4 regions of the Streptomyces sp. ADI95-16 genome follow, and region 3 is predicted to be linked to each of the others. Evidence: riboswitches for the same ligand, from Rfam matches in the RefSeq annotation. Region 3 holds a riboswitch; each other region holds the start of a gene.
What was found. A riboswitch is a leader RNA that binds a small molecule or an ion and turns the genes downstream of it on or off. The one in region 3 is predicted to bind cobalamin.

Region 1: it holds a riboswitch for cobalamin, as region 3 does, so the genes downstream of both, cobN (cobaltochelatase subunit CobN) here and EES41_RS24270 (ribonucleoside-diphosphate reductase subunit alpha) in region 3, are expected to answer to the same signal.
Region 2: it holds a riboswitch for cobalamin, as region 3 does, so the genes downstream of both, EES41_RS32290 (ABC transporter substrate-binding protein) here and EES41_RS24270 (ribonucleoside-diphosphate reductase subunit alpha) in region 3, are expected to answer to the same signal.
Region 4: it holds a riboswitch for cobalamin, as region 3 does, so the genes downstream of both, metE (5-methyltetrahydropteroyltriglutamate--homocysteine S-methyltransferase) here and EES41_RS24270 (ribonucleoside-diphosphate reductase subunit alpha) in region 3, are expected to answer to the same signal.

What each region holds. Positions count from the first base shown of each region.
Region 1 is NZ_CP033581.1:6,301,378-6,308,813, reverse strand. Features, by position in the region: gene EES41_RS28195 (cobalt-precorrin-6A reductase) at 1-81, shown strand, start outside; gene EES41_RS28190 (precorrin-2 C(20)-methyltransferase) at 154-1,641, opposite strand; gene EES41_RS28185 (precorrin-8X methylmutase) at 1,638-2,285, opposite strand; gene EES41_RS28180 (cobalamin biosynthesis protein CobG) at 2,290-3,531, opposite strand; cobalamin riboswitch at 3,750-3,907, shown strand; gene cobN (cobaltochelatase subunit CobN) at 3,940-7,436, shown strand, end outside.
Region 2 is NZ_CP033581.1:7,268,834-7,276,269, reverse strand. Features, by position in the region: gene EES41_RS32305 (N,N-dimethylformamidase beta subunit family domain-containing protein) at 1-1,044, shown strand, start outside; gene EES41_RS32300 (ABC transporter ATP-binding protein) at 1,056-1,862, opposite strand; gene EES41_RS32295 (iron ABC transporter permease) at 1,859-2,884, opposite strand; gene EES41_RS32290 (ABC transporter substrate-binding protein) at 2,881-3,870, opposite strand; cobalamin riboswitch at 3,905-4,040, opposite strand; gene EES41_RS32285 (peptidoglycan-binding protein) at 4,335-5,177, shown strand; gene EES41_RS32280 (DUF4352 domain-containing protein) at 5,215-5,814, opposite strand; gene EES41_RS32275 (DUF4352 domain-containing protein) at 6,052-6,516, shown strand; gene EES41_RS32270 (GMC oxidoreductase) at 6,713-7,436, shown strand, end outside.
Region 3 is NZ_CP033581.1:5,397,078-5,404,513, reverse strand. Features, by position in the region: gene EES41_RS24280 (Uma2 family endonuclease) at 14-598, opposite strand; gene EES41_RS24275 (GNAT family N-acetyltransferase) at 676-1,188, shown strand; cobalamin riboswitch at 1,222-1,363, shown strand; gene EES41_RS24270 (ribonucleoside-diphosphate reductase subunit alpha) at 1,515-3,902, shown strand; gene EES41_RS24265 (ribonucleotide-diphosphate reductase subunit beta) at 3,902-4,918, shown strand; gene EES41_RS24260 (hypothetical protein) at 5,037-5,264, opposite strand; gene EES41_RS24255 (helix-turn-helix domain-containing protein) at 5,346-6,341, shown strand; gene def (peptide deformylase) at 6,317-6,961, opposite strand; gene EES41_RS24245 (hypothetical protein) at 7,045-7,436, opposite strand, start outside.
Region 4 is NZ_CP033581.1:6,311,999-6,319,434, forward strand. Features, by position in the region: gene EES41_RS28210 (MFS transporter) at 1-780, opposite strand, end outside; gene EES41_RS28215 (transcriptional regulator) at 906-1,895, shown strand; gene EES41_RS28220 (NAD(P)/FAD-dependent oxidoreductase) at 2,030-3,511, shown strand; cobalamin riboswitch at 3,658-3,819, shown strand; gene metE (5-methyltetrahydropteroyltriglutamate--homocysteine S-methyltransferase) at 3,974-6,307, shown strand; gene EES41_RS28230 (kelch repeat-containing protein) at 6,410-7,436, opposite strand, start outside.

The DNA.
Region 1 (7,436 bases), 900 kb from region 3:
GTCCGCCGCCCCCCGGTGCCCGCGGGCGTCCCGGAGACCTCCGCGGTCCCGGAGGTCCTGGCCTGGCTGGCCGGCGCCTGACCGCACCGGTGCGACGCGGAAGGCCCGGGGCGGCGGCGCCCCGGGCCTTCGGTGTTCAGCGCGCCCGGGCCGTCACGAGTAGCGGCGCGGGGTCCAGGTGACACGGGTGCCGTCGGGGCGGTCCGTGACCTGGGTCTGCGAGGAGCCGATCAGCAGGATCGTGCGCATGTCCACCTCGGCCGGCTCCAGTTCGGCGAGCGTGACGACGCGCACCGTCTGGGTGGGGCCGCCCACGTCACGGGCGACGACCACCGGGGTCTGCGGGGAACGCAGCTCCAGCAGGAGCTCCTTGGCCTGGGCGACCTGCCAGGTCCGGCTGCGGGAGCCCGGGTTGTACAGGGCGAGCACCAGGTCGGCCGCGGCGGCCGCGCGCAGCCGCTCCGCGATGACCTCCCAGGGCTTGAGCCGGTCGGACAGGGAGACGGTGGCGTAGTCGTGGCCGAGCGGGGCTCCGGCCGCGGCGGCGGCCGCGTTGGCGGCGGTCACCCCCGGCAGGACCCGTACCGGGACGTCCTTGTACTCCGGCTGCCCCGCGACCTCCAGGACGGCGGTCGCCATGGCGAAGACGCCGGGGTCACCGCCGGAGACCACGGCGACGCGCTTGCCGCGCCGGGCGAGGTCCAGGGCGAACTCGGCGCGCTCGGACTCCACCTTGTTGTCGGAGCCGTGCCGGATCTGGCCCGGCTTCACGGGCACCCGGTCCAGGTAGGTCGTGTACCCGACGAGCACCTCGGCGTCGGCGAGCGCCCGCCGGGTCTCGGGGGTCAGCCACAGCGGTCCGGCCGGGCCGGTGCCGACGACCACGACCCCGCCGGGCCCGGAGGGCACGCTGCCGGGGTTCCCGATCCGGCTGGGGACGACGGCGACGGCGAAGTACGGGACGGTCTCGGCGTCGGTGTCGGCGAGGATCCCGGTCCGCTCGCCCGCCATCGTCGCGCGCTCCACGTAGCGGGCCTCGGCGAGGCGGCCGCTGGCCTCCATGGCGCGCCGCACGGCGGGGAAGGTGCGGCCGAGCTTCATCACGACGGCCGAGTCGGTGGCGGCGAGGCGGGCGGTGAGCTCCTCCTCCGGCAGGGTGCCGGGCAGGATGGTCAGCACCTCCTCGCCCTCCACCAGCGGGGTCCCGAGGCGGGCGGCGGCGGCGCTGACCGAGGTGACGCCGGGGATGACCTCGGCCTCGTACCGGTCGGCGAGCCGCTTGTGCATGTGCATGTACGAGCCGTAGAAGAGCGGGTCGCCCTCCGCGAGCACGGCGACGGTCCGGCCGGCGTCCAGGTGCGCGGCGAGGCGGGCGGCGCAGTCCTCGTAGAACTCCTCCATCGCCCCCTGGTAGCCGCCGGGGTGGTCGGTGGTCTCGGTGGTGACCGGGTAGACCAGCGGTTCCTCGACGTGGTCGGCGCGCAGGTGCTTCGCCGCGATGGAGCGGGCGATGGAGCGGCCGTGGCGGGCGCTGTGGTACGCGATGACGTCCGCCTCGGCGATGACCTCGACGGCCCGCAGCGTCATCAGGGACGGGTCGCCGGGGCCGAGCCCGACCCCGTACAGGCGTCCGGCGCTCATTCGGCCACGCTCGCGATCGCGTTGACGGCGGCGGCGGCGATGGCGCTGCCGCCGCGCCGGCCGCGCACGATCAGGTGGTCGAGGCCCGAGGGGTGCGCGGCGAGGGCGTCCTTGGACTCGGCGGCGCCGATGAAGCCGACGGGGACGCCGATGACGGCGGCGGGGCGCGGGGCGCCCTCCTCGATCATCTCCAGCAGCCGGAACAGCGCGGTCGGCGCGTTGCCGACGGCGATCACCGAGCCCTCCAACAGGCCCCGGTCGCGCCACACTTCGAGGGCGGCGGCGCTGCGCGTGGTGCCCATCTTCGCGGCGAGCTCCGGTACGGCCGGGTCGGAGAGGGTGCAGATCACCTCGTTGTCGGCGGGGAGCCGCTTGCGGGTGACCCCGCTGGCGACCATCTGCACGTCGCACAGGATCGGGGCGCCGGCGGTCAGGGCGGCGCGCGCCCGCAGCACGACGTCCGGGGTGTAGCCGAGGTCCTTGGGCAGGTCCGTCATCCCGCAGGCGTGAATCATGCGCACCGCGACCTGGGCGACGGAGGCGGGCAGCCCGGAGAGGTCCGCCTCGGCGCGGATCGTGGCAAAGGACTGGCGGTAGATCGCGGCGCCGTCCTTCTCGTACTCGAACACGGTGTACTCGCTCATTTCTTCACTGCTCTTCGGACACTCGGGGGGTGTTGCGCGCGTCCCGGAGGGCCGCGCCAAGTTCGGGGGCGGTGGCGGGGACGTGCCGCGGCGCGGGACCGCCGGGTACGCCGGGTACGCCGGGACCGGTCAGCCGGTAGCCGGTCGCGGTGGCGACGGCGTCGACCCAGTCGGTGCCGCGCGGATGCCCGCAGCGGCGCTCGCAGCCGGACCAGTGGACGGACAGCGGTCCGCGGGCCCGTTCCGCGACGGCGCGCGCGTCGGCGCGTACGTCCGCGAGGGCTTTCGCGCAGCCGGGCCGTCCGGTGCAGGCGGTCACGGACTCCCAGGCGCTGCCGGGCGCGGTCACCAGCCCGGCGGGGCGGGCGGTGGTGTCGCTCACGATGACGCTGCGCCAGGGGGTGGTCCGCAGCGCGCCGGGCAGCTCCCGCCACTGGGCGGTGCGGAGCCGGCCGAGCGGGATCAGGACGCAGAGCGCGTCCCCGTGCACGCCGGGGGCGGGCGGCCCCGCGTACGGGCGGGGCGCGTCCGCGACGTACCGGGCGGGGATGCCGCGGGCGGCCAGCCGGGCGGTGAACTCCCCCGCTTCCAGGGCGTGTTCGGCGGGCAGCTCGGCGACGCGCCAGGCCCGGGTGCCGGCGCCGGCCGCGGCGTCGAGGAAGTGGCGGGCGGCCTCCAGCGCCGCCTCGGGGCCGTCGGCGGCGGCCACCTCGGCGGCGTCGGGCGCCGCGCCGAGCCGGATCAGCGCCCGGCCGCCGGGGCGCGCGAGCAGGGTCACGTCGGGGTCGAGGGCGACGACGTCCCCGCGCCCGTCGTCGACGGCGAACAGGAACCGGCCGGAGAGCGCGGCGGCCCCGGGGTCGGCGCAGAGCAGCCGGTCCAGGGCGCGCACCGGAGCGGGGTCCCCGAGGGGGCTCGCGACGATGTTGCGGACCCGTTCGTGCGAGGGCGCGGGCAGCAGGCCGACGGCGTCCAGGAGTTCGGCGAGAGCCCCGCCGCAGCCGTCGGCGAGGCCGCGGAGCTGGACGTTTCCGCGCGAGGTGAGTTCGAGGTGCCCGTCCGCGAACCGGTCGGCGGCGTCCGCGAGCGCGGCGGCCTGCGCGGCGGTGAGCAGCCCGCCCGGAAGCCGGACCCGCGCGAGGAACCCGTCGTCCGCCGCGTGCAGCCGGAGCGCGCCGGGGCATGCGTCACCGCGGTCCCGTATGACGGGTTCGTCCCGCGATGTGGCGGAGGGGGACTGGGGCATGGCGGCGAGCATACCCAGGATTCCCCCTGCCCGGCCTGTGTCCGTCACCACCCTGCCACCACCCGTCACCGCAGGCCCCCCGCCCGCGCCCCCGCCCGCACCCCCACCGCTTCACCGCCGCTTCACCGCATGTTTCCGGCCCTCATGGCGGGATCCGGCCTCACCGGGGCCCCGGTGGTACCGCAGGGCGGCCCGGACTCCCGGTCGGGGATCCGGGCACCTAAGATGACCTGCGGCGGACCGCTCGGTCCGCCATCGCCGAGGACGGCGACATGGGAGGAAGCCCGGTGCGAATCCGGCGCGGTCCCGCCACTGTGAACCCTGCGGAGCGATCGGCCGGGTGAGTCAGGAACTCCCGTCGTCCTCACTGCCCGGGGCGCGGAAACCCCGAGGAAGGCCTGCCGCCGCATGATCTTGCTGCTGTCGACGTCCGACACCGATCTGCTCAGCGCCCGCGCCGCCGCGGACGGCCCCGTCCCGTACCGGTTCGCGAACCCCTCCCGCCTTCCCCTCGACGACCTCCCCGGCCTCCTCGACGGTGTCGACCTGGTCGTCGTACGCCTCCTCGGCGGCCTCCGCGCCTGGCAGGAGGGCCTCGACCTGCTGCTGGCCCCCGGCCAGACCCGCCCGGTGGTCGTGCTGACCGGCGAACAGGCCCCGGACGCCCAGCTGATGGAGGCCTCCACCGTCCCCATCGGCATCGCCGCCGAGGCCCACGGCTACCTCGCGCACGGCGGCCCCGCCAACCTGGACCAGCTGGCGCGCTTCCTCTCGGACACCGTCCTGCTCACCGGCCACGGCTTCGAGCCGCCGGCCGCCTCGCCCACCTGGGGCCCGCTGGAGCGCACCCCCGGGACCACCACGGGTCCCCGGATCGCCGTGCTGTACTACCGCGCCCACCAGATGAGCGGGAACACCTCCTTCGTGCACGCCCTGTGCGACGCGATCGAGGCCAAGGACGCCCAGGCGCTCCCCCTCTACGTGTCCTCCCTGCGCGCCCCCGAGCCGGAGCTGATCGCCGCGCTGGAATCGGCCGACGCGGTCGTCACCACCGTCCTCGCGGCGGGCGGCACCAAGCCCGCCACCGCCTCGGCGGGCGGCGACGACGAGTCCTGGGACGCCGGCGCGCTCGCGGGTCTGGGCGTGCCGATCCTCCAGGCCCTGTGCCTGACCGGCTCGCGCAGCGCCTGGGAGGAGAACGACGAGGGCCTCTCCCCGCTCGACGCCGCGACGCAGGTCGCCGTGCCCGAGTTCGACGGCCGTCTGATCACCGTCCCGTTCTCCTTCAAGGAGCTCGACGAGGACGGCCTGCCCGCCTACGTGGCCGACCCCGAGCGGGCCGCCCGGGTCGCGGGGATCGCCGTCCGGCACGCCCGGCTGCGGCACATCGAGCGCCGCGACAAGAAGGTCGCGCTCGTCCTGTCCGCGTACCCCACCAAGCACTCCCGCATCGGCAACGCGGTCGGTCTCGACACCCCGGCCAGCGCCGTGGAGCTGCTGCGCACCCTCATCGCGGGCGGCTACGACTTCGGCCCCGTCGAGGACGTCCCGGGTCTGGTCTCCGGCGACGGCGACGAGCTGATCCGCGCCCTGATCGAGGCCGGCGGCCACGACCAGGACTGGCTGACCGAGGAGCAGCTCGCCCGCAACCCGGTCCGGATCCCGGCCGCCGACTACAAGCGCTGGTTCGCCGAGCTCCCGGCCGAGCTGCGCGACAGCGTCACCGAGCACTGGGGCGAGGCCCCGGGCAACATGTTCGTCGACCGCTCCGCGAACCCGGACGGCGACATCGTCCTCGCGGCCCTGCGGCGCGGCAACCTGCTGATCCTGATCCAGCCGCCGCGCGGCTTCGGCGAGAACCCGATCGCGATCTACCACGACCCGGACCTGCCGCCCTCGCACCACTACCTGGCCGCGTACCGCTGGATCCAGGCGCGCGCCGAGGACGGCGGCTTCGGCGCCGACGCGATGATCCACCTGGGCAAGCACGGCAACCTGGAGTGGCTGCCGGGCAAGAACGCCGGCCTGTCGGCAGCCTGCGCGCCCGACGCAGCCCTCGGCGACCTGCCGCTCATCTACCCGTTCCTGGTCAACGACCCGGGTGAGGGCACCCAGGCCAAGCGCCGGGTGCACGCCACCCTGGTCGACCACCTGGTGCCGCCGATGGCGCGCGCGGAGTCGTACGGCGACATCGCCCGCCTGGAACAGCACCTGGACGAGTACGCGCAGATCTCGGCGATGGACCCGGCGAAGCTGCCGGCCATCCGCGCCCAGATCTGGACCCTGATCCAGGCCGCGAAGCTCCACCACGACCTGGGCCTCGAAGAGCGCCCGGACGACGAGGGCTTCGACGACTTCCTGCTGCACGTCGACGGCTGGCTGTGCGAGGTCAAGGACGCCCAGATCCGCGACGGTCTGCACGTCCTGGGCGGCGCCCCGACCGGCGAGGCCCGGGTCAACCTGGTCCTGGCGATCCTGCGCGCCCGGCAGATCTGGGGCGGTACGACGGCCCTGCCGGGCCTGCGCGAGGCGCTGGGCCTCGACGAGTCGGCGGCCACCCGCACCACCGCCGACCAGGCGGAGGAGGCGGCCCGCGCGCTGGTCCAGGCGATGGAGGACGCGCACTGGGCACCGGAGGCGGTGGCTTCGGTCGCCGCCGGGCACTCGGCGGACGTGGCGGCCGTACTGGACTTCGCGGCCCGCGAGGTCGTCCCGCGCCTGGCCGGCACCACCGACGAGATCGCGCACGTGGTCAGCGCGCTGGACGGCGCCTTCGTCCCGGCGGGCCCGTCCGGCTCGCCGCTGCGCGGGCTGGTGAACGTCCTGCCGACCGGCCGGAACTTCTACTCGGTGGACCCGAAGGCCGTCCCCTCCCGCCTCGCGTGGGAGACCGGGCAGGCGCTGGCGGACTCGCTGCTGAACCGGTACCGCACGGACAACGGCGAGTGGCCCGCCTCCGTCGGCCTGTCCCTGTGGGGCACGAGCGCGATGCGCACCTCCGGCGACGACGTGGCGGAAGCCCTCGCCCTGCTGGGCGTCCGCCCGGTCTGGGACGAGGCCTCGCGCCGCGTCACGGGTCTGGAGCCGATCCCGCTCGACGAGCTGGGCCGCCCCCGCATCGATGTGACGCTGCGCATCTCGGGCTTCTTCCGGGACGCGTTCCCGCACGTCATCGGGCTGCTGGACGACGCGGTACGGCTGGCGGCGGGGCTGGAGGAGCCCGCGGAGCAGAACTACGTGCGGGCCCACGCCCAGGCGGACCTCGCCGAGCACGGCGACGAGCGGCGCGCGACGACCCGTATCTTCGGCTCGCGCCCGGGCACGTACGGCGCGGGCATCCTCCAGCTGATCGACTCGCGCGACTGGCGTACGGACGCCGACCTCGCCGAGGTCTACACGGTGTGGGGCGGTTACGCCTACGGCCGCGGCCTGGAGGGCCGGGCGGCGCGCGAGGAGATGGAGAGCGCCTACAAGCGGATCACGGTGGCCGCGAAGAACACGGACACCCGCGAGCACGACATCGCCGACTCGGACGACTACTTCCAGTACCACGGCGGCATGGTGGCCACCGTCCGCGCGCTGCGCGGCACGGCCCCGGAGGCGTACATCGGCGACTCCACCCGCCCGGAGACGGTCAAGACCCGCACCCTGGTGGAGGAGACCTCGCGCGTCTTCCGCGCCCGCGTCGTGAACCCCAAGTGGATCGAGGCGATGCGCCGCCACGGCTACAAGGGCGCCTTCGAGCTGGCGGCGACCGTGGACTACCTCTTCGGCTACGACGCCACGACGGGCGTGGTCGCGGACTGGATGTACGACAAGCTGACGGAGACGTACGTCCTGGATCCGGCCAACCGCGCCTTCCTGGAGGAGGCCAACCCCTGGGCCCTGCACGGCATCGCGGAGCG
Region 2 (7,436 bases), 1.9 Mb from region 3:
GTGCCGCTCACCGTGCGCTCGGCGACGACGGCCGGCCGTACGGTCGTGGTCAACGCGGTGGCGACCTGGCAGGCGTACAACCGGTGGGGCGGCTACGGCAGTTACGACGGCCCCAGTGGCGGCTACGCCTCGCGCTCCCTCGCGGTGAGCTTCGACCGGCCGTACGAGTACGACGACGGCGCGGGCCTCTTCCTCACGTACGAGGCGCCGCTGATCGCGCTCGCGGAGCGGCTCGGCATCCCCCTCGCGTACGCGACGACCACCGATGTGGCCCGGGAGAAGCGGCTGTTGGAGGGCGCGGCGGCGGTCCTCTCGCTCGGCCACGACGAGTACTGGTCCCCGGAGCAGCGGGCGCACATCACGGCGGCCCGCGACGCCGGCACCAACCTGGCGGTCCTGGGGGCGAACTGCTGCTTCCGCCGGATCCGGCTGGAGCCCTCCGACCTCGGCCCGGACCGGACGCTGGTCTGCTACAAGTCCTCCTACGAGCAGGACCCGGGGTTCAAACGCGGCCAGCCGGCGACGGTCGACTTCCGTTCGGCGCCCGGGGCCGACCCGGAGAGCTCGCTGCTCGGCGTGATCTACGACGGCTACCCGGTGGACGCCCCGTACGTGGTGACCAACCCGGGGCACTGGCTGTTCGAGGGCGCGGGAGTGAGCGAGGGCGACCGGTTCGCGCACCTGGTGGGCGTGGAGTACGACAAGGTCAACACCGGCTTCCCCACGCCCCGGCCGATCGAGATCCTGGCCCACTCCCCGGTGGTGTGCGAGGGCCGCCCGAGCCATCAGGACACGGCGTACTACACGGCGGCGAGCGGGGCGGGCGTCTTCGCGACCGGGACGATGCGGTGGGTGGAGGCCCTGGACGCGAAGGGCGACGGCGCGAGCGGGCGCAACCACGGCCTGGACGCCCGGTCGGGTGCGCTGACCACCCGGGTGACGGAGAACCTGCTGCGCGTGTTCGCGGCGGGCCCGGCGGGCCGCACGCACCCGGCGCGGGACAACGTCAAGGCGGTCTACGGGGGCACGTCACCCGGGCGTTGACCGTCAGCCCGTCAGCCCGCCGGGGCACTGGGACGACGGGGCTCCGGGACGTAGACGATGTTCGGCGCGCCCGTGTCGGGATGGACCCCGACACGGGCGCGCACCCCGTAGACCTCGGCCAGCAGTTCCTCGGTGAGTACCCGCTCCGGCGGTCCGGAGGCCGCCACCCGCCCGGCGGACAGGACGTACAGCCGGTCGCAGAAGGAGGCGGCGAGGTTGAGGTCGTGCAGGACGAGCAGGCCGGTCGCGGGCAGGGCGCGGACCAGACCCAGGATCTCCAGCTGGTAGCGGATGTCCAGGTGGTTGGTCGGCTCGTCGAGGGCGAGCAGGCCGGGGGCTTGGACGAGGGCGCGGGCGACCAGGGCGCGCTGGCGTTCGCCGCCGGAGAGTTCCTCGAAGCGGCGGTCGGCGAAGGCCGCCGCGCCGACCGTCTCCAGGGCCTCGGCGACGCGCCGCGCGTCCTGGGTGCCGTCCTGCTCCCAGAACCGCTTGTGCGGGCTGCGGCCCATGGCGACGACCTCGCCGACGGTCAGCCCGAAGGTGCCCGCCGCGTCCTGCGGGACGACCGCCACCCGCCGCGCCCGGTCCTTGACCCCGAGCGCGCCGGCGTCCGCCCCGTCGAGCAGCACCCGGCCGCCCGTGGGGCGCAGGGCGCCGTAGACGCAGCGCAGCAGGGTGGTCTTCCCGCTGCCGTTGGGGCCGACGACGCCGACCGTCTCGCCGGGGCGGGCGGTGAGGTCGATCCCGTGGAGCAGCGTGTGCCCGTCCACCTCGTAACGCACGGCTTCGACGGCGAGTTCCACCGGGTCCGCCGTCATCCGGCCACTCCTTCGGTACGGGTGGACCGGCGCAGCATCCACAGGAAGAACGGCCCGCCGACGAGCGCCGTGACCACGCCGACGGGTATCTCCTCGGGGGCGGCGGCGGTACGGGCGAGCAGGTCGGCCAGGCTCAGGAAGACGGCTCCGCCCAGTGCGGCCACCGGCAGCAGCGCCCGGTGCCCGGCGCCGACGACCATGCGGGCGGCGTGCGGAACCATCAGCCCCACGAAACCGATCGCCCCGCTGTAGGCGACGAGCACCCCGATGACGAGGGAGGTGAGGACGAAGACGACGGCCCGGAACCGTCCGGTGTCCAGGCCGAGCGTCCGCGCGCCCTCCTCCCCGGCGAGCAGCAGGTCCAGGGGCCGGGCCAGCGCGATGAGCAGCCCGGTGCCGAGGAGCAGCGCGACGGCGGGCAGGGCCAGTTCGTCCCAGCGGGCCCCGCCCAGACCCCCGAGGGTCCAGAACAGGACGCTCCGCATCTGGTCGGGGTGCGCGGCCAGTACCAGCACCAGGCTGGTGAGCGCGGACAGGACGTACTGGACGGCGACCCCGGCGAGGATCAGCCGGCCGGTGGTCATGGTGCCCCCGCGCCGGGCCAGGGCGTAGACGGCGACGAGCGCGCCCATCGACCCGGCGAACGCCGCCAGCGGTACGCCGATCCCGCCGAGCACGCCCGCCCCGGCGCCGAGGACGATGACGGCGACGGCGCCCGCCGAGGCTCCGGAGGAGGCGCCGAGCAGGAACGGATCGGCGAGCTGGTTGCGCACGAGGGCCTGGAGCACGGTGCCCGCGACCGCGAGTCCGGCGCCGACGACCGCGCCGAGCAGGACGCGCGGCATCCGTACGTCCCACACGATGGAGGCGAACGCGCCGGGCCGGCCGGGCCCGTCCAGTACGGTGTCGAGCACCTGGCCGGGGGGTATGCGTACGGGCCCCAGCGCCAGGCCCGCGACGGCGCAGGCCGCGAGGGCGGCGGCGAGCAGCAAGGCCACGGCCGGGGCGCGGCGACGGCTCACGCGGAGTCGGGGTGCAGCTGGCGGCCCAGGGACTCGACGGCGTCGGCGACGCGCACGCCCAGGACGGCCGAGGACAGCGGGAGCACCACGAACCGGCGGTTCTTGACGGCGGGAACCTCCGCGAGGGCGGGGTCGTTCACCAGGCGCTGCTTCTTGGCTTCGACGGTGGTGCCGCCGTAGTCGTAGATGAGGACGACCTCGGGCTTGCGCTCGATGACCTTCTCCCACGACACGTCACCGAAGGTGTCCTTGAGGTCGGCGAACACGTTCGTCCCGCCGGCCAGCGAGACGATCTCGTTGCCGATGCCGTTGCCTCCCGAGGTGAAGGCGGAGGCCTCGCCCGAGTCGTAGACGAAGACGGCGGGCTTGGCCTTGTCCTTCACCCGTGCGGTGACGGCGTCGATCCGGCGCTGTTCGGTCCCGATGAGGGCGGCGCCGCGCTCGGGTACGCCGAAGGTCCGCGCCACCTCGATGATCTCGGTCTGGAGCTGGTCGAGCCCCACCGGCCCCCGGGTGCAGTACTCCACGCTGAGCCGGGAGTTGATGCCGGCCTTGGCCAGCCCCTCCCGGTCCCGGCCCTGCGCCTTGTCGAAGGCGCTGGAGTAACCGCCGTACACGAAGTCCGGGTTGGCGCCGAGGAGGACCTCCTTGGAGGGGTACTCCTTGGCCAGCACCTTGACCTTGTCGTAGGCGGGCCGATAGGCGGGCAGCACGGCGTCGTCCAGGTAGGCGGTGCCGACCAGCTTCTCCTCCAGCCCGAGGGCGAGCATGATCTCGGTGGCGTGCTGGTTCATGGTGACCGCCCGCCGCGGCGGGGCCTGGTAGGTGCTGCTCACACCGCAGTTGGTGACGGTGTACGGGAACCCGGGCGCGGCATCCGCCCCGGCGGCCGGGTCCGCGGAGCCGGCGGAACCTCCGCATCCGGCCAGCGGGATCAGCAGGGCGGCGGGGGCGAGCGAGCGCAGAACGGCGCGGGAACGCGACATGGCGAGGCCTCTCCGGGGGATCCTCGTCCCCGGTCGACGTGAAGGGGCGGCGCGTCAGTGTCTGACTCCCGGCCCCGCGAGGGGGCCGGTCACAGTGGCGGGACCGCACCGGAATCGCACCGGTTTCCTGTCCTGCACCGCCCGGGTGAACGCGCCCCAGTCTGCCATGCCGATGTGTTCGATCCATTTCGACCCCGATGACGCCGGTCTGAGGTATTCGGCACAACTGTCAGGTATCGGCAGGCACGTACCTGGGGATCCTCATCGGTACGGGGCCCCGTACCGGCCCCGTACGGGCCCTTTCGGCCGCACACCCCGCCCGGACCGCCACCCCCGCCAAGCACCCTCGCCGCCGAGCTCTGCCGTTCGCGCCGCCCCGCCGGCGCCCCGGCCCTCGCGCCGCAGCAGCTTTCCTCCACCCCCGCCGCGCAGTCGGGGGCAGCCCCCCACGCCCTGGAGACGTCATGCCCGAACTCTGGCTGCCCGGCGCCACGCGCCTGGACATCGGAGACCACGCGCCCACCGACGGCGGCCCCGCGAAGGCCATCGCCCACATCACCTGGGACGACAACGGCACGGCCGCCAATCCCCTCCCGCTGGCCCCCTACGAGGACTTGGTCGGCTACTTCGGCCGCAACCCCGACGGCAAGAAGGTCGCCCCGCACATCCTGTGGGACCCCTTCGTCGGCCGCTTCACCCAGTTCGTTCCCGCCGACAGCCGCTCCAAGTCACTGGCCGACGCCGCGGGGGGCACCCGCACCAACCGCGCGGGAAGCGTCGTCATCCAGGTGGAGACCCTGTTCTTCCCGTACTGCCGCTGGAACGGCACGACCTACGCCCGGCTCGTCGACACCCCGTGCGAGGGATGGGGCGCGCTCAACGCCTGGATACGCGACTGGGGCGTCCCGGACAGCTGGCCCATGGGCCGCCCGACCTCCTTCACCTCCAACCGCAGCGAGTCCGTATGGCGCTCGCGCGCGGGCTGGTACGCCCACGCCCACGTACCGGAGAACGACCACACCGACCCCGGAACCTGGCCCGCCTTCGCCGACGCCCCCTACGAGCCCTTCCCGGGGGCCGCGTTCTTCACCACCGGCCGCCGCTCGCCGATCATCGCCGCCATGCACCAACGCCTCGTCGCCGTCGGCTGCGACCGCTACCGCACGCACACCGACCTGGACGTCTGGGGCTCCGGCGACGTGGCGTCCTACCGCGCCTGGCAGCAGAAACTCGGCTACACCGGCGCCGACGCCGACGGCCACCCCGGCCCCACGTCCTGGACCAGGCTCCAGGTCCCCCGCACATAAAGCCCAGGCCCGGCCGCGACCAGCGGCCGGGCCCGTCTCATGAAACCTCGGCGCGAACGCCCTTGCCGATGAGCCCGTCGGTATAGGTCACGGTCTTGGGGCTGAACCCGCCCTTGCCGGTGACGGTTCCGGTGATGTTCTCGCCGGGCGCGAGCTCGACCGTCGCGATCTGGTTCTCATCGGCCGCGAGTTCGGCCATGTGCTTGGTCCCCGAGGTGTCGGTGATCGTGAAGTACAGCGGGTTCACATCGATCGGCTTCGACGAGTTGTTCGTGATGGTGACCGCAACGCTGGTGTAGGCGGAGTCATCGGCGATGACGCTCTTCTTGAACTCCGTCCTCTTCGCGACGACGGACACGGCGGCCTTCTTGTCCGGAGCGGCCGAAGTCGGCTTCGCCTCGGAGCCCTTCGCCGCATCCGATGACGCGGCAGCGGCCGGCTTGGCGGCTCCCGTCGCCGAGTCGCCGCCGTCGCCGCCGACGACTGCCGCGACGATGCCGAGGAGCACCACCACGCCGACGACACCGAGGCAGGAGAACCCGACGATCTTCCCCGCGCTGCTCTTCTTCGGCGGGGGCGGGGGCGGGTAGCCGTATCCGGGCTGAGGCTGACCAGGCGGCTGGAACTGCTGTGACATGAGGAACCCCCACAGGAGCGGATCTGGATTCCGGTCACCGTATGGGCACAAGCGGAATCAGGGGCGGCTATGCCCGAACCGTGACATTCGAACATTTAACCGCCCCGGCGGGATGTTCACCTCCGGCTTGGAGGTCAGCCCCGCATCCGAGTCCCCGGGCCGCGCCCGGGCTGGCGGGGGCGGGGGGTGTGGAGGATCGTGGGCTGCGTGGCCCTTGCGGCAGGAGGTGGTTTCGGCATGCGCGCTACGCTCGCCGCCCTCGTCCTCCTCGGTCCGGCCCTGCTCGGTGCGGCGCGCGGCGGCTCCGGTGAGACCGTCCCGCTCTCGGGCGGTCTGCCGGGCGAGCGTCTCGACGTCACGCTGGTGCGGGTGGTCGACCCCGCGAGTGCCGCGCCCGACGACGCCGACCGGCTGGTCGCCGTACAACTGCGGCTGGAGAACACCGGGTCGGCCGTGTACAAGGACTCACCCGCGTCGTGCGCGCACCTGCTGGACACCGCGGGGCGGCGGTTCGCCGGCCTGAACGCCTCGGTACCGGCCGGGCCGGCCTTCCCCGAGACCGTCACCCTCGACCCCGGCGGCACGACGGCCGGTTTCGTCACCTTCCGGCTCCCGAAGGACGCCGGGCTCGCCGCGGTGCAGTTCGCGCTGAACGGCGGTCTCGCCGAGGACGTCGGCCAGTGGAGCCTTTCCGGGGCTTGACCCCGGGCTGACCGTCTCCGGCCCAACTCCCCCCGCACCAGAGCGTGTAGAGACCAACGACACGCCGTCGACACACGCCGTGACCTGGTGCGCCTGTTGTGTAATCTGCCGGAAGTTACCAAGTCGTAGCTAGTGACTTCACATGCATGCCGCAGTAGAACTCGTTCTCATTCCACCCCACAGTAAGGAATGTCACATGAGTGATCCTTTCATGCCCGACAAGGGCTCCAAGGGCTTCTCCCGACGAGGGTTCATCGCTAGAACAAGTTCCATACTCGGGGCGGTGGCCGTCGCCGGAAGTGCCTCCGCCACGACCGCCCGCGCCACCGTCGCCACGAGTGCCACCGCCGCCCCGATCGACAACGGGGCGCACGTCCCGGTCCTGATCATCGGCACCGGTTACGGGGGCTCCGTCGCCGCCCTCCGCCTCGCCCAGGCCGGCGTCGACGTGCACATGATCGAGATGGGCATGGCCTGGGACACCCCAGGCTCGGACGGCAAGATCTTCGCCAACACCACCAGGCCGGACTACCGTTCCTTCTGGCTCCGCACCAGGACCAAGGCCCCCATCAGCAACTTCCTCGGATTCCCGATCGACAAGGACGTCCCCCGCTACACGGGCATCCTGGACGCCGAGGACTTCAACGGCATCACGGTCTACCAGGGCCGCGGCGTGGGCGGCGGTTCGCTGGTCAACGGCGGTATGGCGGTCACCCCGAAGCGCGAGCGGTTCGGGGCCGTCCTCCCCTCCGTCGACGCCGACGAGATGTACGACGTCTACTATCCGCGCGCCAACGCCGGGCTCGGGGTCACCAACGTCGACCAGGCCTGGTGGGAGACGGCGCCCTGCTACCAGTACGCCCGGGTCGGCCGCAAGCACGCCCAGCGCTCCGGCTTCCCGTTCGTGTTCGTGCCCAACG
Region 3 (7,436 bases):
CCGTTGCTCGGGTTCAGCGCACCCAGTCTTTGAGCGGCTCGGTGGGGAGGGTGATACCGACGGGGTCGGGCAGGCAGATGTCCTTTCCGAAAGGAACGGTCTGCACGGTCTCGTACCGCTGCCCGTCGGGCTCGCTGTGAACCAGAACCAGGCCGTTGTCCCGGTCGATCAGCAGGTAGACCGGAATGCCGGTCTCCGCGTACGCGTGGGGCTTCTCTTTGCGGTCGCGCCCGTCGGTGTCGGAGTCGTACGAGGTGACCTCGACAACCATCAACACCGGAGTCGGATCAGCCCACTCACCCTGGCCGACGAACGCGTCGTCCGGGGCCATCAACGCGTCTGGACGCGCGCGACCCGAGCGGTACTCCTCGACCATCAATCCGCGCTCGACATGCAGCCACTGTTCAGGCCGGTACTGCATGCACATGCGGGCGAGCCAGACAACGATTCGGTCGTGATCCCCGTCCGGCACCGCTTTGACCCCCATCTTGCCGGTGATGAACTCAAGTCGCAGCCCTTCGACCTCCCGGGCGCCTATACGCGCGAGAGTCTCGAAGTCCGCGGTCAGCATCTGGGGCCTGTCGGTCATCACGGTCATGCCTCGCTCGGCTTCCTCGACGGTCTGATCCGACGATAGCGCCGGGCACCGACGACCGTCCCGCAGAATCGTTCCCCATGGACATCGTGATCAGAACAGCCGTGCCCAGTGACTACGCGGAACTGGGTGACATCACCGCGCGGGCCTATCTCGACGACGGGCTCCTGGACGACAACGAGGACGACTTCTACGAGCGCGTGCTGCGCGACGTCGCCGGGCGGGCCGGGGAGGGCGAGGTGATCGTCGCCACGCTCGACGGGGTCCTGCTGGGCGGGGTGACCTTCGCCCCGCCGGGCAGCCGCATGGCCGACGTCGCCGGACCCGGCGAGGCCGAGTTCCGGATGCTGGCCGTCGACCGGGCGGGGCGCGGGAAGGGGGCCGGCGAGGCGCTGGTGCGGGCCTGCGCCGAGCGCGCCCTGGCCATCGAAGGGGTGAACCGTCTGCTGCTCTCCACCCGGGCGCAGAGCCCCGCCGCGCACCGGATCTACGAGCGGCTGGGCTTCGTACGGACCCCGGAACGGGACTGGTCACCAGTCCCCACGGTGCCGCTGCTGACCTACGCGTTGGAGCTGCGCGTACTGGACCGGTAGCAGGCCGACACAAGATGTGGGGGGTCGCGCATCAACGGCCCCCCACATGTATGCTCATCCTCGCTGTCGTCGCAGGGGAATCCGGTGTGAATCCGGAACTGTCCCGCAACGGTATGAAGTACACCCATTGGTGTCACCGCAAGTCCGATGACCTGCCGACAGTGCGCCCGGCTCGACCGAACCGGGTGCCGATACGTCCGGGCCCCGCGGTTGGGCCGGTGGACGCCGCGCGGTGTGCCCTCCGAGGTCCCTGTCCGCGCGCGCCCGCTCGCGCCCCGCACCGCAGGTGCCCCGGAGCCGAGCGAGGGAGAGCTCCCCCCGTGACCATCGCGCCTTCCGCACCGCGCGCCGAGTCCGACCCGTCCGACACCGGAATCGAGACCGGGGGACCTGGGGCCGCGCTGCTGCGGACCCTCACCGAGCTGACCGCCGACCTTCCCGACACCGACCCCGGCCGGGTCGCCGCCGCCGCACTGCGCGGCCGCAGCGCCGCCGCCGACGAGGCCGAGCTGCGTTCGCTCGCCACCGAGGCCGCGGCCGGTCTGATCTCCGAGGACCCGGCGTACTCCCGGCTCGCCGCCCGGCTGCTGACGCTCGCCGTCCGCGACGAGGCCGCCGGCCAGGGAGCCACCTCCTTCTCCGCCTCCGTCGCCGTCGGTCACCGCGAGGGCCTGATCGCCGACCGCACCGCCGCGTTCGTCAAGACCCACGCGGCCCGCCTGGACGCGCTGGTCGAGCACACGCTCGCCGAGGGCGCGGACGACCGCTTCGGCTTCTTCGGCCTGCGCACCCTGCACAGCCGCTACCTGCTGCGCCACCCGATCACCCGCCAGGTCGTCGAGACCCCGCAGCACTTCATGCTGCGCGTGGCCTGCGGACTCGCCGCGGACGAGAGCGTCCAGGCCGTCGAGGAAGTGGCCTCGCTCTACCGGCTGATGAGCCGCCTGGACTACCTGCCGTCCTCCCCCACGCTCTTCAACTCCGGCACCCGGCACCCGCAGATGTCCTCCTGCTACCTGCTGGACTCCCCGCTGGACGAGCTCGACTCGATCTACGACCGCTACCACCAGGTCGCCCGCCTCTCCAAGCACGCCGGTGGCATCGGTCTGTCGTACTCCCGCATCCGCGCCCGCGGTTCGCTGATCCGGGGTACGAACGGCCACTCCAACGGCATCGTGCCGTTCCTGAAGACCCTCGACGCCTCCGTCGCCGCCGTGAACCAGGGCGGCCGCCGCAAGGGTGCCGCCGCCGTCTACCTGGAGACCTGGCACGCGGACATCGAGGAGTTCCTGGAGCTCCGCGACAACACCGGTGAGGACCAGCGCCGCACCCACAACCTGAACCTGGCGCACTGGGTGCCGGACGAGTTCATGCGCCGCGTGAACGCCGACGCCGACTGGTCGCTGTTCTCCCCGGCCGACGTGCCCGAGCTGGTCGACCTGTGGGGCGACGACTTCGACGCCGCCTACCGCAAGGCCGAGGCGGACGGCCTGGCCCGCAAGACCATGCCCGCCCGCGACCTGTACGGCCGGATGATGCGCACCCTCGCGCAGACCGGCCAGGGCTGGATGACCTTCAAGGACGCCTCCAACCGCACGGCGAACCAGACCGCCGAGCCGGGCACCGTCGTCCACTCCTCGAACCTGTGCACCGAGATCATCGAGGTCACCAACGACGGCGAGACCGCCGTCTGCAACCTCGGCTCGGTCAACCTGGGCGCGTTCGTCCTGACGGAGACCGGCGAGATCGACTGGGAGCGGCTGGACGAGACCGTCCGCACCGCCGTGACCTTCCTCGACCGCGTGGTGGACATCAACTTCTACCCGACCGAGCAGGCCGGGCGTTCCAACGCCCGCTGGCGTCCGGTGGGTCTGGGCGCGATGGGCCTCCAGGACGTCTTCTTCAAGCTGAAGCTGCCCTTCGACTCCCCCGAGGCGAAGGCGCTGTCCACCAAGCTCTCCGAGCGCATCATGCTGGCCGCGTACGAGGCCTCCTGCGACCTCGCCGAGCGCAGCGGCCCGCTGCCGGCCTGGGAGCAGACCCGCACCGCCCGCGGCGTCCTGCACCCGGACCACTACAACACCGAGCTGAACTGGCCGGAGCGCTGGGACGCGCTGCGCGCCCGGGTCGCCGAGTCCGGCATGCGCAACTCGCTGCTGCTGGCCATCGCCCCGACGGCGACGATCGCCTCCATCGCCGGTGTGTACGAGTGCATCGAGCCGCAGGTCTCCAACCTCTTCAAGCGCGAGACCCTGTCGGGCGAGTTCCTCCAGGTCAACGGCTACCTGGTGGAGGAGCTGAAGAAGCTCGGCGTGTGGGACGCCCAGAGCCGCGAGGCGCTGCGCGAGGCCAGCGGTTCCGTCCAGGGCTTCGGCTGGATCCCGGCCGAGGTGCGCGAGCTGTACCGCACGGCGTGGGAGATCCCGCAGCGCGGTCTGATCGACATGGCGGCCGCCCGTACGCCGTTCCTCGACCAGTCGCAGTCGCTGAACCTGTTCCTGGAGACGCCGACGATCGGCAAGCTCTCCTCGATGTACGCGTACGCCTGGAAGCAGGGCCTGAAGACCACGTACTACCTGCGTTCGCGCCCGGCGACGAAGATCGCCCGCGCCGCGCAGGCGGCCACCCCCGTCGCGCTGCCCCAGGCGGTCGCCGACGCCGAGGCGCTGGCCTGCTCCCTTGAGAACCCCGAGTCCTGCGAGGCCTGCCAGTAATGAGCTCCACCGACCAGAAGAACCTCCTCGACCCGGGCTTCGAGCTGACCCTGCGCCCCATGCGCTACCCGGACTTCTACGAGCGCTACCGGGACGCGATCAAGAACACCTGGACCGTCGAGGAGGTCGACCTCCACTCGGACGTCGCGGACCTCGCGAAGCTGACGCCCGCCGAGCAGCACATGATCGGCCGGCTGGTCGCGTTCTTCGCGACGGGTGACTCGATCGTCTCGAACAACCTGGTGCTGACGCTCTACAAGCACATCAACTCCCCGGAGGCGCGCCTGTACCTGTCGCGCCAGCTGTTCGAGGAGGCCGTGCACGTCCAGTTCTACCTGACGCTGCTGGACACCTACCTGCCCAACCCGGACGACCGCGCGGCCGCCTTCGACGCGGTCGAGGAGATCCCGTCGATCCGCGAGAAGGCGCAGTTCTGCTTCAAGTGGATCAACGAGGTCGAGAAGCTGGACCGGCTGGAGACTCAGGCCGACCGCCGCCGCTTCCTGCTGAACCTGATCTGCTTCGCGGCGTGCATCGAGGGCCTGTTCTTCTACGGCGCCTTCGCGTACGTGTACTGGTTCCGCTCGCGCGGCCTGCTGCACGGCCTCGCCACCGGCACCAACTGGGTGTTCCGCGACGAGACCATGCACATGAACTTCGCGTTCGAGGTCGTGGACACGGTCCGCAAGGAGGAGCCGGAGCTCTTCGACGACGCCCTCCAGCAGCAGGTCACCGACATGCTGAAGGAGGCGGTGGAGGCGGAGCTGCAGTTCGGCCGCGACCTGTGCGGTGACGGCCTGCCGGGCATGAACACCGAGTCGATGCGCGAGTACCTGGAGTGCGTCGCGGACCAGCGCCTGGTCCGCCTCGGCTTCGCGCCGGTGTACGGCTCGCAGAACCCGTTCTCGTTCATGGAGCTCCAGGGCGTCCAGGAGCTGACGAACTTCTTCGAGCGCCGTCCGTCGGCCTACCAGGTCGCGGTCGAGGGCACGGTCGACCTGGACGAGGACTTCTAGGCACGGCAGCGACCCCGCCCGTGCGCGCAGGCGCACGGGCACCGGAGCCGGGAGGCGGTGGACGACCGCTTCCCGGCTCTTCGCGTTCCCGGGCCGGCGGGCCCGGTGGCCCGGCGGGCTAGTGGGCCAGGCGTCGTCCCCGGTACCGGGCCGCGAGCCGGATGCCGCGCCGGCGCGGGGTGGGCGGGAGGCCGCCGGCCCGCTGGCGGGGGAGCCACACCAGCCGGGTCGCCACGGCCCGCAGCTGCCGGTCGGTCCGCCGGTCGCGCAGGGCCCCGTACAGGCTGGGGCCGAGCAGGACGGCGGCGATGGCCAGGACGACGAGGTAGCTCACGAAGGTGCTCATACCTCTACTGTCCGCCCGATCCGCCATGATCGACAGTGGCAGCACTGTCATGGAAGAGCGAATTACTGCCACACTGAGGGCATGCTGACCAATGTGGCCGTCGCCCTCGTCAACGGTGTCGCCCCCTTCGAGCTGGGGATCTTCTGCGAGGTCTTCGGAGTGGACCGCAGCGACATGGGGCTGCCCGTGTACGACTTCGCCGTCTGCTCGGCGGAGGACCGCCGCTCCCCCACCGGTGACGGGCACTTCGAGATCGTCGTCCCGTACGGGCTGGAGCGGCTGGAGAGCGCGGACCTGATCTGTGTCCCGGCCGACCGCGAGGCCACGACCCGCGAGTACCCCGAACCGCTGCTGGCCGCCCTGCGCCGGGCCGTCGAGCGCGGCGCGCGGGTGCTGAGCGTGTGCAGCGGGGCCTTCCTGCTCGGCGCGGCCGGTCTCCTGGACGGCCGGCGCTGCACCACGCACTGGATGCACTCCCCGACCCTGAGCCGGCGCTTCCCGAAGGCCCGGGTGGACCCCGACGTGCTGTACGTGGACGAGGGCTCGGTGATCACCGCCGCGGGCACGGCCTCGGGGATCGACGCGTGCCTGCACCTCGTGCGCCAGGAGCACGGCGCCGAGGTGGCCAACACGGTGGCGCGGCGGATGGTCGTCCCGCCGCACCGCGACGGCGGCCAGGCCCAGTTCATCCAGCGGCCGCTGCCGCGCACCGAGTGCGACACGGTGGGCGAGGTGATGGGCTGGATGGCCCGTCACCTGGAGGACGAGATCACCGTCGAGCAGCTGGCGGAGCGGGCGGCGATGTCCCCGCGCACCTTCGCCCGCCGCTTCCTCCAGGAGACCGGCACCACCCCGTACCAGTGGGTGCTGAGGCAGCGCGTGCTGCTGGCGCAGGAGCTCCTGGAGTCCACGGACGACACCGTCGACGCGATCGCCGGACGCTGCGGCTTCGGCAACGCGGCCGCCCTGCGCCACCACTTCCTGCGCGCGCTGGGCACCACCCCGAACGCCTTCCGGCGCGCCTTCCGCGGTCCGGGCCCGCGGACCGCGGCTCAGGCGTTCGGAACCGTCTCGTAGCGCGGGGTGCCCTCTTCCATCTGCCGCAGGGCGTCCTTGCGGTCGCGCTTGGAGAGGCGGTCGATGTACAGGTACCCGTACAGGTGGTCGGTCTCGTGCTGGAGGCAGCGCGCGAAGTAGCCCGTGCCGCGCACCTTGATCGGGTTGCCCTGCGCGTCCCGGCCCTCGACCTCGGCGTAGTCCGGGCGCGCCAGCGCGGCGTAGGCGGTCGGGACCGACAGGCAGCCCTCGTTCGAGTCGTCCAGCACGCGCGAGGCGGCCGGCAGCTCGACCAGCTTCGGGTTGACCACGACGCCCGTGTGGCGCACGCCGTCGTCGTCGGGGCAGTCGTAGACGAAGACCTTGGCGTCCACGCCGATCTGGTTCGCGGCCAGGCCCACGCCCTCGGCGGCCTTCTGGCTGGCGAACATGTCGTCGATCAGCCGCGCCAGGTCGTCGCCGAACTCGGTGACGTCCTTGCACTCCCGGTGCAGCACCGGGTTGCCGACGACGGTGATCGGGCGGGCGGTGCCGCGCTCGCGGTGGGCGAGCTCGCGCTCCGCACAGTTCTCGGTGTCCACGACGTACCCGTCGTTCGGGTCCCCGACCACACCGACAACCTCGTTCTCCTGCTGCGCCATGTCCGCCGTACGCCTTCCGTAAGTCCCGTTCACCTGTGGTCGCCGATGGCCACCGATGTGCCCGTACAGCCTACGGCCCCGGCTCAGCAGACTTCTTCGAGATCCCGCCACTCCCGGCTGTCCGGGCTGTCCGCGACCCAGCCGTCGAGCAGCCCGCGCACCAGCCCGGCCGGCGCCGCGATCCCGCACTCGCGCTCGGGAACCCACAGCGAGCCCGACCCGGTCGTACGGTGGCCCAGCGGCCCCGGGTGCCCCGGCTCGCTGTGGTCGTGCGGATCCAGGTGCTCCCCGTCGCCCTCGCCGCTCGGCATCGCGCTCTCCGAGCAGGTCCGGCACAGCAGCCGCACCGACGAGGACCAGTCCTCGGCCGCGAATCCGGCGTCCGAGGCGAGCTGCTCCAGGGCGTCGCGGTCCGCCTCGGTCGCCGCCTCCAGCAGCACCACCCAGGTCGGCACCGGCGAGGGCGCCCACAGCT
Region 4 (7,436 bases), 910 kb from region 3:
CCCGGCGAGCATCCCGGCGGCGGCGCCGGCGAAGAGCAGCCCGGCGTGGGCCGCGTCGTAGGGGACGAACAGGGACTCGCAGCCGACGATCAGCCCGTTCGGCACCCACAGGGCGAGGTAGAGGGTGCGCCGGGCCGGGTCGGAGAGCAGGGTGGCGTTGCCGCGCCAGGTCTCGGCCACCGAGGGCCGCCCGCTCGCGCGCGGCTCCCGCCGCCGCAGCCCGAACCGTACGGTGACCACGGCGGCGGCCGAGAGCCCGGCGGCGGCCAGCAGCGCCCCGCGCGGGGAGAGCGCGGCGACGAGCAGCCCGCCGAGGGCGTACCCGGCGATCTGGGTCACCCCGGCGCAGACGGCGAGCAGCGACCGGCCCGGCAGGTAGTCCCCGGGCGGCAGGATCTCGGTGAGCAGCCCGTACCGGACCCCGCCGGCGAGCGAGTCGGCGAGCCCCTGGCCGAGGAGCACCGCGAACACCGCCCACAGCGGCAGCCCCGGGACGCACAGCAGCAGGGTGGCGAGCGCGCCGGCGGCCGAGAGCCCGCCGAGGGCCGCGCGCGGGGGCAGCCGGTCGGCGGCGGAGAGCAGCAGCGTCGCACCGAGCAGCTGCGCGAAGGACGGGCCGAACATGCCGAGCGCGGAGAGGAGCGGGCTGCCGGTGCGGTCGTAGACGAGGACGGCGAGCGCGAGCCCGCTCACGGTGGAGGCGCCGACGCGCAGGGCGGCCGCGGCGAAGAAGGGGGTGAACTCGGGTGTGCGGGCGAGGGAGCGGTAGGTCCGGGGCATGCGGGGAGTGTCCGGGGAGCGCCGCCGGGACCCTTAATGTTTCGCCTGCACGCGAAAGACCGAGGGCGGCCGGCCGGGGGTCGGGGGTCGGGGGCCGGCGGCTGGGAGCCGGAGGCCTGGGCCGGGTGCGGGACACGGGGCGGGGGCGGGAGATGGGCTGGTGGCGGATCGACACCGACGCGCTGGCGGGCAGCCGGTTCGTGGTGTCGGCGCTGGCCGAGACCACGGCCGCGCTGATGGCGCTGCGGTGGCGCAGCGCCGGCCACCCCGGCGAGCGGGACTGGCTCGCGGCCCGGCTGCCCGCGTTCCAGGAGTACCTGGCCGCCGAACCGGTCACCGCCGCGGTGCTGCGGGCGGCCCTCGGGCGGCAGTGGATCGCCGACTACCTGACCCCGCCGCCGGACGGCCGCCCCTTCGAGGAGGAGCTGGAGTCGATCCGCGCGACCCCGGACGCGGTGGTGCGGACGAACCTGCGCGCCGCCTCGCGCCCGCCCGGGGCGGCCCTGCGCGCCCGGGGGCTGGGGCCGCGCACCGCCGAGCTGCTGGAGTGGGTCTGGGCCGAGGCCGTGCGACCCGACTGGGAGCGCCGTCGCCGGGTCGCCGAGGCCGATGTCCTGGTCCGCACCCGGCAGTTGAGCCTCGGCGGGTGGTCGGCGGCCCTGTCGGGGATGCGGCCGGGGATGGCCTGGCTCGGGGAGGGGCGGCTGCGGATCAACCTCCAGCAGCGCCCGCCGCGCGGGCTGTCGGGGGAAGCCGGGCTGGTCTTCGTCCCCGTGACGCCCCGGCACGGGTGGGTGGCCTGGCGGGGGGCCCACCGGCACGCCCTGGTGTATCCGTGCGAGGGCCAGCTCACCCAGCCGGCCACGGCACCGGCCCCGCAGGCGCTGGTCGCCCTGCTCGGGCCGGTGCGGGCGCGGGTGCTGGTGCTGCTGGAGAGCCCGAAGTCCACGACCCAGCTGGTCGCGCTGACCGGGCTGAGCCTGGGCGCGGTGGCCGGCCAGCTGAAGGTGCTGCTGGCGGCCGGCCTGATCCTGCGCCGCCGCACGGGCCGCACGGTGCTGTACGCGCGGGTGGCGGCCGGCGACGTCCTGGTCTCGGCGACCACCGCGCGCTGAACGGCCCGGGGCCGCCGGAGGGGCGGCGGAGGGTCGGCGGGCGCCCCGGGTGTGAGCCTTTCCGCCCCCGGGATGCCTCAGGGCGCCCCGGCCGGGGCGGCCTGTTCCGCGGCCGTCCCGCGAGACTCGCCGGTATGGACAACGAGACGGACAACCACCCGGCAGGTTCTCCCACGAGCCGTCCGAACGACCCCGGTTGCCAACCCGGTGACGACCTCGGCAACGACCCCGCCGCGGAGGACCACGCGGAGGACCACGCGGTGGTGCTCGGCGCGGGCCTGGCCGGGCTGCTCGCCGCCCGGGCGCTCGCCACGAAGTTCGCCCGCGTCACCCTCGTCGAGCGGGACGAACTGCCCGAGGCCGGGCCGGCGTTCCGGCCCGGCGTTCCGCAGTCCCGGCACGTGCACGTGCTGTGGTCGCGCGGCCTGGAGCTGATGGAACAGATGCTTCCGGGGATCACCGGAAAGCTGGTGGCGGCCGGGGCCGCGGTGCTGGAATCGCCCCGGGACTTCCTCTGGCTGAGCCCCGCCGGCTGGTTCGGCGCCGTCCCCGGCGCCGAAGTCCTCCTCGCCGGCCGGGAGGTCATCGACTGGACGGTGCGCCAGGAGGTGCTGCGGGACGGGCGCATCCGGGTGCGGGCCGGCTCCGCGGCCACCGGGCTCGTCGCCGGCGCCGACGGCCGCTCGGTGACCGGCGTGCGACTGCGCGAGGGCGAGCCGCTGACCGCGCGCCTCGTGGTCGACGCCACCGGCCGCACCTCCAAGGCCTCCGACTGGTTGGCAGCCCTGGGGTACGAGGTGCCCGAAGCCTCCCGCTGCGACTCCCGTCTCGCCTACTCCAGCCGCTCCTTCGCGGCCCCGAAGGACCCCGGGCGGCGCTGGCGCGGCGTGTATGTCCAGGGCCGGCCGGACAGCCCGCGCGGGGGCGTGCTGGTCCCGCTGGACGGTGACCGCTGGCTGGTGACCCTGCTCGGCTACGGCAGCGGGCACGCCCCGCCCACCAAGGACGAGGAGTTCCTCGACTTCGCCCGTACGCTGCGCAGCCCCGCCCTCTACGACGCCATCCGCGACGCGAAACCCCTCTCCCCGGCGACCGGGTTCCGGGGGACGGCGAACGAGTGGCGCCACTACGAGCGGATGGAGCGCTGGCCGGCCGGGTTCATCGTCCTCGGCGACGCCGCGTGCCGGTTCAACCCCGTGTACGGGCACGGGATGACGGTGGCCGCGCTCGCGGCGGACGCCCTCGCCGCCGCGATCGGTGACCTGGGGCCGGCGGAGATCCCGGGCGCGGCCCGCCGGCTCCAGCGGCGGACGGCCGCCGCGGCGGAGGTGGCCTGGCAGATCGCCACCAGCGAGGACCAGCGCTACCCGGGGACCGAGGGGCCGCCGCCGGACCGGGCCACCCGGATCCTGCAGAAGTACATGTCCCGGGTGATGGCGGGGGCCACCGCCGATCCGGGGATCTCCGCGCCCTTCTTCGGCGTCCTGTCCCTGTCCGCCCCGCCGAACACCCTGCTCAGCCCCGGCACGGTGGTGCGCGTCCTGTCCAAGTGGCGCCTCCCCACGGCCCCGGAGACCACCGCCTACCCCTCCCACCACGGCCCGCCGGGGGCGTAGCGGCCCTCAGCAGCCGGTCACCCCGTCCGCGCGGTGCCCCGCGAGCACCCGAGATCGGCAGGTCATCTGACCCCGATCTGACATTCGGCTCCCGTAAGGTGGGCCGTGCAGCTGGTTCGCCCCCGTCCGCCAGGCGGGAAGCGTCGTAAGAGGGAACCCGGTGGGAATCCGGGACTGCCCCGCAGCGGTGAGCGAGAACGACCGCCGTCATACGCACTGGGCCCGGACGGGCCTGGGAAGCGACGGCCAGTAGGTGTCCGTCCCCGACCGACAGGTCGGGGCAGGCGTGCTCGCGAGTCCGAAGACCTGCCCGTTGCCCGCCGTGCGGACCCACGTCCGCGCGCGGAGATTCCGGTGACCTCTCGGGCGGGTCGGCGTGCACCTCTGCCATCCCTTCGCGTTCGCGTGCCCGTGTCCCGTCGCCGGGATCCGTCCTCAGACACGCTCGCGAAGGAGAGTTCTGTGACCACCGCATCCGCCACACCCGCCACACCCGCGCCCGCCGTACGGGCGACCGTGCACGGCTACCCCCGACAAGGCCCCCAGCGGGAGCTGAAGAAGGCCGTCGAGGGGTACTGGAAGGGCCGCGTCCAGGCCGCCGAGCTGCACGACACCGCCGCCCGGCTGCGCCGCGAGGCCTGGCTGGAGCTGGCCGCCGCCGGCCTGACCGAGGTACCGACCGGCCAGTTCTCGTACTACGACCACGTGCTCGACACCAGCGTCATGCTGGGCGCCGTCCCCGACCGCCACCGCGCCGCCCATGAGGCCGATCCGCTCGACGGCTACTTCGCGATGGCCCGCGGCACCCAGGACGTGGCGCCGCTGGAGATGACCAAGTGGTTCGACACCAACTACCACTACCTGGTCCCCGAACTGGGCCCCGGCACCGCCTTCACGGCCGACCCCGGCGCGCAGCTCGCCCAGTACCGGGAGGCGGCCGCCCTCGGCCTCGCCGCCCGGCCCGTACTCGTCGGGCCGATCACCTACCTGCTGCTCGCCAAGCCCGCCCCCGGCGTCGCCCCCGGCTTCGAGCCGCTCACCCTGCTCGACCGGCTGCTGCCCGCCTACGCCCGCGTCCTCGCCGAACTGAAGGCCGCCGGCGCCGAATGGGTCCAGCTCGACGAGCCCGCCCTGGTCCAGGACCGCACCCCCGCCGAACTCAACGCGGCCGCCCGCGCCTACCGAGAGCTGGGCGCCCTCACCGACCGGCCCCAGCTGCTCGTCGCCTCGTACTTCGACCGGCTCGGCGAGGCCCTGCCCGTGCTCGCCGCCGCCCCCGTCGAAGGCCTCGCCCTCGACTTCACCGGGCGCGCCGCCCGCAACCTCGAAGACCTCGCCGCCGCCGGCGGCATCCCCGGCAAGCGGCTCGTCGCCGGTGTGGTCGACGGGTGCAACGTCTGGGTCAACGACCTCAAGCGGTCCCTGACCACCCTCGGCACCCTGCTCGGCCTCGCCGGACAGGTGGACGTGGCCCCCTCCTGCTCCCTGCTGCACGTCCCGCTCGACGTCGCCGCCGAACGGGACCTCGACCCGCAGGTGGCGCGCTGGCTGGCCTTCGCCCGGCAGAAGACCGCCGAGACCGCCACCCTCGCCCGGGGCCTGGCCGGAGGCACCGGGGTCATCGCCGCCGAACTGGCCGCGAACCGGGCCGCGCTGGCGAGCCGCGCCGGGTCCGCGCTCACCCGCGACCCGGCCGTCCGCGCCCGGGCCGCCGCCGTCACCGGCGCCGACACCCGCCGCGCCCTCCCGTACGCGGAGCGCTCCATTGCCCAGCGGGCCCGCCTGGGCCTGCCGCCGCTGCCGACCACCACCATCGGCTCGTTCCCGCAGACCGGCGAACTCCGCGCCGCCCGCGCCGACCTGCGGGCCGGGCGGACCGACGCCGCCGGGTACGAGGAGCGCATCGCCGCCGAGATCCGCGAGGTCATCGGCTTCCAGGAGAAGACCGGCATCGACGTCCTCGTGCACGGCGAGCCCGAACGCAACGACATGGTGCAGTACTTCGCCGAGCAGCTCAGCGGCTATCTCGCCACCCAGCACGGCTGGGTCCAGTCGTACGGCACCCGGTACGTGCGGCCGCCGATCCTGGCCGGGGACATCTCCCGCCCGCAGCCGATGACCGTGCGCTGGACCTCGTACGCCCAGTCCCTGACGGGGCTGCCCGTCAAGGGCATGCTGACCGGCCCCGTGACCATGCTGGCGTGGTCCTTCGTACGGGACGACCAGCCGCTCGGCGACACGGCCTGGCAGGTCGCGCTCGCCCTGCGCGACGAGGTCGCGGACCTGGAGGCGGCCGGGACCTCCGTCATCCAGGTGGACGAGCCGGCCCTGCGCGAGACGCTGCCGCTGCGGGCCGCCGACCACGCCGCCTACCTGGAGTGGGCCACCGAGTCCTTCCGGCTGACCACCGCCGGGGTCCGGCCGGACACCCAGATCCACACGCACATGTGCTACGCGGAGTTCGGGGACGTCCTGCGGGCCATCGAGGACCTGGACGCGGACGTCATCAGCCTGGAGGCGGCCCGCTCGCACATGCAGGTGGCCCGGGAACTCGCGGGCGCCGGCTACCCGCGCGAGGTCGGCCCCGGCGTCTACGACATCCACTCGCCGAGGGTGCCGAGCACCGAGGAGGCGGTGGCCCTGCTGCGCGAGGGCCTGCGGGCGATCCCGGCGGAGCGGCTGTGGGTGAACCCGGACTGCGGCCTCAAGACGCGCGGCTGGGCGGAGACCCGGACCTCACTGGAGCACCTGGTGGCGGCGGCCCGCACGGTCCGCGCGGAGCTCGCGGGCGGCTGAGCCGGCGGGCCCGGCACGCCTCGCGGGCGCGGCCCGCAACTCCTGCGGTCCGCGCCCGCGAGGGCGGTCAGCGCCGTGTCAGCGCGCCGGGGGCTCGAACTCCTACGACGAACCGTCCGGCTCCTCCATCGGAGGCCGGACGAAGGGCAGCTCGTCCTCCGGGCCCTCCTGCGGGTAGGTGTCCGGGGCGGGCTTCGGAGCGGGCTTCGCGGAAGGCTTCTGACCGGGCTTCGCCGGCGGCCTCTGGCCGGGCTTCCGGCCCGGCTTCTGCTGCTGTCCCGTGCCGGGCTGCGCCTGCTGCTGGTCGGGCCTGGCCGGGGGCCGCTGCCCGCCGACGGGCTGCGCGGCGCCACCGGGCTGCTGGGCTCCTCCGGGCTGCTGGCCGCCACCGGGCTGCTGGGCGCCGCCCGGCTGCTGCTCGGCGGCCGGCGGCCGCTGCTGGTGGTCCGGCCAGGTCGGCCCGCCGGGGTTCTGCTGCTGGCCGCCGCCGGGAGGCGTGACCGCGCCCGGCTGGGTCGGCCGCTCCGGCTGCTGGTCGCTGCCGGGCCGCTGCTCGGAGCCCTCGATCGCGAAGGCCTCGGCCCTCGCCGTCGGGGTCTCGTCGGCTCCCGGGACGCCGCCCAGGGCGTACACGCAGTCGCTCTTGCGGGACTTGGGGCACGGCGCGGCCGCCGCGGCGAGGGCCCGGCGCGCGGTCGGCATCGGGGGCAGCGTCACCCACGCGTTGGTGACGGGGCTGTACGCGTCGAGCGCGGCCAGGTTGTCCGTGCCGTTGGTACCGCCCACGGCGTACACGCAGCCGTCGGTCATGCCGTCGGGGCAGGGCGCGGTGGCCGCGGCCGTCAGACCGCGCTCGGTCGGCATGTCGGGCAGCGGCTGCCACCCGTCGAGTTCGGGGCTGTACACCTCGGCGGTGCCGAGGGCGGCGTCGCCGGTGTTGCCGCCGCCGACGGCGTAGACACAGGTCCCGCGCAGGCCCAGGTCACCGGGGCAGGGCGCGCCGGTGGCGCCGAGGCCGGAACGGGCGGTCTGCAGGGAGGAGACGGTGGCCCAGGTGTTGGTGGCCGGGCTGTACGCCTCCACCCGCGTCAGGATCGGGTCGGCACCGGTGAGGGTCGTCCCGCCGAGG